2 regions of the Gemmata obscuriglobus genome follow, and region 1 is predicted to be linked to the other one. Evidence: riboswitches for the same ligand, from Rfam matches in the RefSeq annotation. Region 1 holds a riboswitch; the other holds the start of a gene.
The links. Region 1 has a riboswitch for cobalamin ahead of GobsT_RS08255 (ribonucleoside-diphosphate reductase subunit alpha). Riboswitches for the same ligand answer to the same signal wherever they lie in the genome.
Positions count from the first base shown of each region.

Region 1 (3,204 bases):
ATGCACCGGGCTGCCGTGCGACCGTTCAGGAGGGGCGGGTGGAAACCGAGCGCGTACTGTTGCTGGTCGGGACCGGGGTGATTTCGTTCGTGCTGAGTTACGTGGGCGCCGCGGCGGGGCTGATCCTCGGCCACCTGCGCCTGCCGCTTCTGGTGTACGTGCTGGGGAACCCGATCGCCGGAGCGTCCACGAACTTGGCCGTGTCCGGGGCCGGGGCGCTGGCCGGGTCGCTGAAGCACGTCCGCGACGGCCGCGTGTCGGGCAAGGTGCTGCTGATGATGGGCCTGCCGTCCATGATCGGGGCGGTGACCGGGGTGCTGTTCTTCGTGTCCGTCAGCCCGGTGTGGTCGCACGTCGTGATCGGGGCCATGCTCGTCTACTCGGGCGGGGAACTGGTCCGCGCCGGCCGCAAGGAAGAGAAAGGGGCGGCGGCCCCGGCCGGGAAACCGGGCCGGTGGCTGGCCGTGTGGGAGATCGTCATCGGCCTCATTCTGGGTGCGGTGGCCGCGATCACGGGGCTGATGCTCGGGACGATCCGGCTGCCGATGATGATCCGGTGGCTGCGCATCGACCCCGCCGTAGCGGTGGGGAGCAACATGGTGATCGGGTGCGCGACGGCGGTGGCCGCCGCGATCACCGCGTGGGGCGCCGGCGGCGGGTTGCACCCGCTGAGCCTGCTGATCGTCGGCCCGCCGACCATCCTCGGCAGCTACTTCGGCGCCCGGAAGACCGGGAAGCTGTCCCCGGCGAAGTTGAAGCGCCTGGTGGGCTGGGTGGTGGCGGGGTCGGGCGTGTTCATGATGGCCCTGGCGGCGCCGGCGCTGCTGCTGCGGTCCCCGTCCGGTGCCCCGGCGCGCGGGCCGACCGAGGACCTGCCGGACCTGCGGCCCGAGGCCCCGCGCCCGCCGCACACGTCGATGGGGTTCATCGAACTCGACGACGACCCGGACGACGATCCGGACGACGCACCGGATAATTGACCCGCTGTACCGGTGCCGTTCGCTGCGTTGCCGCGGGTCGCGCGTTCGGCACATCGGGCATTTCCCCACCGCATTTCCCCCATTTAGAGCTTCCAGAAGTTTTCCACTCCCCGCGACCGGTTCCGGGCAAGCGGTCGGCACCGCATTCGTGCCCGAAAAGCGAACTCGCCTGCACATAAAATTCGCCGCAACTCGTTTGAATTGAACGCATTGAGTCCCAATTACCGCGTTCGAACTCTGTCGTCTCGGTGCCCCGCTCCTGTGCTTGGGGGTGTGGGATTCGGTGGTAGCTGTGCCCCAGCGAACTGCCACCGAACGACCAGCGAATGGGTAGCGGATGTCCAGTCGGGTCGCTGACGTGGCGCTGTAACCCCCGTTACAGCGCCGCAACCGGTTCCAACCCGCGTAACGCGCATGGCTTGCCTGCCCCGTACCCGCGGCGCCCCGTTTGCCCCGGCGCGCGGATTTGGTTGCGGCCGGCAGCGCGGAACGCCGATGATGGTGATTGTCGTCGGTTCGGCCGCGCCTCGCGCGGCTGACTAAAAGGGAACCCGGTGGAAATCCGGGACTGCCCCACGCAGCGGTAACGGGAACGACCGCCGTCACACGCACTGGCCCAGGTGGGCCGGGAAGCGACGGCCAGTAGGTGTGCGGTTCGCCGCACCCGCCCGAAGTCCGAAGACCTGCCGCCGACCCGCGCCGCGCACACCCTGCGCCGCGCGGACACACCCGTGCCTTCGAGGGGAAGGCGGCGGGCGGCCGGCACACGTGCGCTCGCGCACGTACCCATCCGCCTGTGCTCTTTCCCCGCGCGCACCGCGTTCACCGGGAGAGAGCCGTGACCACCCCCGCCATCGACCTCACAATCACTCCCCCGCCCGCGGGGCGCCCGCGGCTCCCCGATTCGCCGTCGCTCATGCAGGTCCGCAAGCGGAGCGGCGCGCTCGAAGACGTTAACGTGAACAAGATCGTCCGCGCGGTGCAGCGGTGCAGCGGCGGGCTCCCCGGCGTGGACCCGATGCGGGTCGCGGTGAAGACCATCGGCGGGCTGTACGACGGGGCCACCACCGCCGAACTCGACCGCCTCTCGATCCAGACCGCCGCCGGACTCATTTCGGAGGAGCCGGAGTACTCGCGGCTCGCGGCCCGGTTGCTCGCGACCTACGTCGATAAGGAGGTTGCGAACCAGGACGTTCATTCGTTCTCGCAGTCGATCGCGGCCGGGTACCGGCACGGGCTGGTCGCCGGAGGGACGATGGCGTTCGTCGCCGCCAACGCCCGCAAGCTCAACGCCGCCGCCGCCGAGCCCGCGCCGGACCTGTTCGAGTACTTCGGGCTGCGCACCGTGTACGACCGGTACCTGCTCCGGCACCCCGACACGCGCCACGTCATCGAGACGCCGGCGTTCTTCTTCCTGCGGGTGGCGTGCGGGCTGGCCGAGTCCGCCGCGGACGCGATCGAACTCTACCGGCTGATGTCCGCGCACCGTTACCTGCCCAGCACCCCGACGCTGTTCAACTCCGGCACCGCGCGGCCGCAGATGTCCTCGTGCTACCTGCTGGATTCTCCCGCCGATGCCCTCGAAGCCATTTACGACCGGTATGCCGACGTTGCGAAGTTGTCGAAGTTTGCCGGCGGGATCGGGCTGGCGTACCACCGCATCCGCTCGCGCGGGTCGCTGATCCGCGGCACCAACGGGCACAGCAACGGCATCGTCCCGTGGCTCAAGACGCTCGACTCGTCGGTGGCGGCGGTGAACCAGGGCGGGAAGCGCAAGGGCGCGTGCTGCGTGTACCTGGAGACGTGGCACGCGGACGTGGAAGAGTTCCTGGAGCTGCGCGACAACACCGGCGACCCGGCCCGGCGCACGTACAACCTGAACCTCGCCAACTGGGTGCCGGACCTGTTCATGCGGCGCGTCGAGGCGGGCGAGCCGTGGTCGCTGTTCGACCCGAAAGCCGTCCCGCACCTGACCGACCTGTTCGGCGCCGCCTTCGACGCGGCCTACACCGACGCCGAGGCAAAAGGCCTGGCCGTGAAGTCGGTGCCGGCCCGCGACCTGTACGCGCGGATGATGAAGACGCTGGCCGAGACCGGCAACGGGTGGATGACCTTCAAGGACGCCTGCAACCGCGCGTGCAACCAGACCGCCGAGCCGGGCGCGGTCGTCCACAGTTCCAACCTGTGTACCGAGATCGTCGAGGTGACATCGGCCGGTGAGACC
Region 1 is NZ_CP042911.1:1,968,869-1,972,072, reverse strand. It holds gene GobsT_RS08260 (sulfite exporter TauE/SafE family protein) at 39-980, shown strand; cobalamin riboswitch at 1,476-1,685, shown strand; gene GobsT_RS08255 (ribonucleoside-diphosphate reductase subunit alpha) at 1,897-3,204, shown strand, end outside.

Region 2 (3,204 bases), 650 kb from region 1:
CGGGTCCGCTGCTTCGCGCTCGCCTTCTGGTGGTACGGCCCCTCGATCGCCTCGATCGCGGCCCGGATCTCGGCCGTTTTCGCCTCCCACGCGGCGAGCTTCTTCTGGTACTCGGCCCGCGCGCCGGGTGTCAGCAGGACCGCCTCGGTCGGCCACATGCCGGCGAAGAACGCCTGGAGCCGGAAGTAGTCCTTCTGCGTGATGGGGTCGTACTTGTGGTCGTGGCAGCGGGCGCACCCGGACGTGAGCGCGAGGAACGTGCCCGAGGTCGTGTCGGTGATGTCGGTCAGCACCTCGTAGCGGCGCTGCTCCAGGTTGACCGCGTTGTACTCATCCGGGTAGTGCCGCAGGAACCCCGTGGCGACGAGGGCGTCCGGGTCGTCGGGGTACAGCTCGTCCCCGGCGAGTTGCTCCTTCACGAAGCGGTCGAAGGGCTTGTCGGCGTTGAAGCTCTTGATGACGTAGTCGCGGTACCGCCACGCGTTCGGGCGCGGCGCGTCGGCGTTGAACCCGTCGGTCTCCGCGAACCGGACCACGTCGAGCCAGAACAGCGCCTGGCGCTCGCCGTACTGCGGCGATGCCATCAGCCGGTCGACCAACTTTTCGTAAGCGCCGGGAGAGTTGTCGCGCGCGAACGCTTCGACCTCCTCCGGGGCCGGCGGCAGGCCGATGAGGTCGAAGTACGCGCGGCGGATCAGCACGCGGCGGTCCGCTTCTGGCGCGAACGTCAGCTTGTGTTCGGCAAGTTTCGCGAGCAGGAACCGATCGATGTCGTTCCGTGCCGCCGTCTTCTGTGCGGGGACGTCCGGCACCGCGGGCCGCTTGAACGGCTTGTACGCCCACTCCGCGCCGGGTTCGGCGGCGGGGGCGGACGCGGCGACGATCAGCAGAAGAGCCGCGGCGGAAAAACGGGGCAGCGACCGCATTTCCGATCCCTCGGGGGGCACGAGTACCTGCCACGATCTTACTTCAGTGCCGCGCGAGAAGAAATCGGAAACTGGCGACGTACAACAGCCCGGCACGATCACACCCGATCCTGAGGTCCCTCATGGGCGAACGCGAACAGAAGCTCGAAGCCGCCGGTTTCCCACTCGACCGCGGTCCGAAGGAGGGACCCGTCATCGACCTGCTCTCGGTCCTCGGCGACACGGTCTACGCGTCGGGCCAGGTGCCCTACGACGCCGGCGTGTTGACCAGCAAGGGCAAGGTGCCGTCGCAGGTGTCGGTGGAGGAGGCGACCCGCGCCGCGGCGCTGTGCGCGGCCAACATCCTCCGCGCCGTCGTGCTCAAGCTCGGCTCGCTGGACCGCATCGAGCGGGTGGTGCGCGTGACTGGGTACGTGAACACCGACCCCGACTTCACCGACTGCCACCTGGTCATCAACGGGGCCACCGACCTGCTGAAAGCCGTGTTCGGGCCGGACGCCGGGCGCCACGCCCGTACCGCCCTGGGGATGGGCCAGTTGCCGCTCGGCACGAGCGTCGAAGTGGAGGCGATTTTTCAACTCCGGAAGTGACCCCACGGCCGCCGGGCGCCGGGCGCATTCGGCCCCGCGCGTTGACGGTGGAACGGGGGGCGATATCTTGGAGAACGCTGGACGGGTTCCGTGCCGCCCCCATCGGGCGGCGCGGACGAAGAGGGAAGCCGGTGCGATTCCGGCGCAGGGCCGCTGCTGTGTTCGGCCAGAGCTTCGCGCAACTTGAGCCACTGCGGGCGACCGCGGGAAGGCCGCGCGAGGCTCGCTAAGAGCCGTTAGCCAGAAGACCTGCCCGTCAGCGATTCCACTGTTCGAGGCCCCGGACCGGGCCGGCGGACGGGCGACTGCTTCTTCGTGCTGCGCGCGCAGCCGGCTGGCCCGTTTTTGCGCTCCCGGTCCGCCCGAACCGCTCTCGCCCGACCCGGCGAGAAGGAGCCGACCCGTGCGCCGTTCGCGTCCGCAGTCCTTTTCACAATTCGCCTCACGCCTTCAGACGCGCCGCCGCGCGTTCACGCTGATCGAGCTGCTGGTCGTGATCGCGATCATCGCCATTCTCATCGGGTTACTGCTGCCCGCCGTCCAGAAGGTCCGCGCGGCGGCAGCGCGGATCAAGTGCGCCAACAGCCTGAAACAAATCGGACTTGCGCTGCACAACCACGCCGACACCAACGGCGGCCGGTTCACCGTTTCGTCGATGAAGTCGTCTCCGAACGTCACGTTCACCGATTGGTACTGGTTCGGGTTGATCACCAACAACACCTCCACCCCGCGGGTGATGGACCCGAGTAAGGGCATTTTGTCCCCCTACCTCGAAGGGAACCGGGCGATCGTGCAGTGCCCGAATTTCTCTCCTGAACGATTCGCACTCCGATTCGACGTTCCGGTCGCCAGTTACGCGTACAACGACAACTTCAGCAGTTGGGACGTGGCGGGCGAGACGATCGTGTCGGTGAGCAACCGGCGTGGCACGTCCGCAACGATCGCGTTCGCGGACTCGGCCAACGCACCCAGCAACACCCCGTTCGACAAGCTGACCGAGAACTGGTACCTGTCGTCCCCGTCGCAAAAGTACCCCAACGTACACTTCCGGCACGACGGGATTGCGAACGTGTGTTTCGCCGACGGGCACGTCGAGACCCGCACCCCGACGATTAACGGGGCACCGTCCTGGGAGAACCCGGCCGCGACGGTCCTGCGCAATAAGGAGGTCGTCTGGGACATCGGAGCCAGCGACATCGAGTTCGGTAAAGAGTGAAGCTAGCCCAGACCATTCACAGTAGTGCTCACGTGTCCATAATTCTCAAGGTGCGTAATCCCTGGGGGGATTGAGAATTTCTGATTGAGTGTCAAGTCAAATATTGCGCGAGCGATCACTGATATTAAACTATCAATATCTTCGCAAGCAACTACCTCGCAACCGTTTGTGCCGATATCGTGAATGGTCTGGTGAAGCTAGCCGTGAACCCTTCTGTGTCTGGCATCGTCCATCCCGGCTCCGACGGACGAGCAGCCGCGGGACACCGGGTTCCGCCCCTGCCGGATCGGGTGCGTGGCGCCGTGCCGGACACCGGGGCATTAGCCCCCGGCGCGTTGACGGTGGAGCGGGGTGCGATATCTTGGAGAACGCTGGACGGGTTCCGTGCCGCCCCATCGGGCGGCGCGGACGAAGAGGGAAGCCGGTGCGATTCCGGCGCAGGGCCGCTGCTGTGTTCGGCCAGAGCTTCGCG
Region 2 is NZ_CP042911.1:1,321,101-1,324,304, forward strand. It holds gene GobsT_RS05300 (DUF1549 and DUF1553 domain-containing protein) at 1-926, opposite strand, end outside; gene GobsT_RS05305 (RidA family protein) at 1,049-1,516, shown strand; cobalamin riboswitch at 1,583-1,787, shown strand; gene GobsT_RS05310 (DUF1559 family PulG-like putative transporter) at 1,920-2,732, shown strand; cobalamin riboswitch at 3,093-3,204, shown strand, end outside.
Region 2: it holds a riboswitch for cobalamin, as region 1 does, so the genes downstream of both, GobsT_RS05310 (DUF1559 family PulG-like putative transporter) here and GobsT_RS08255 (ribonucleoside-diphosphate reductase subunit alpha) in region 1, are expected to answer to the same signal.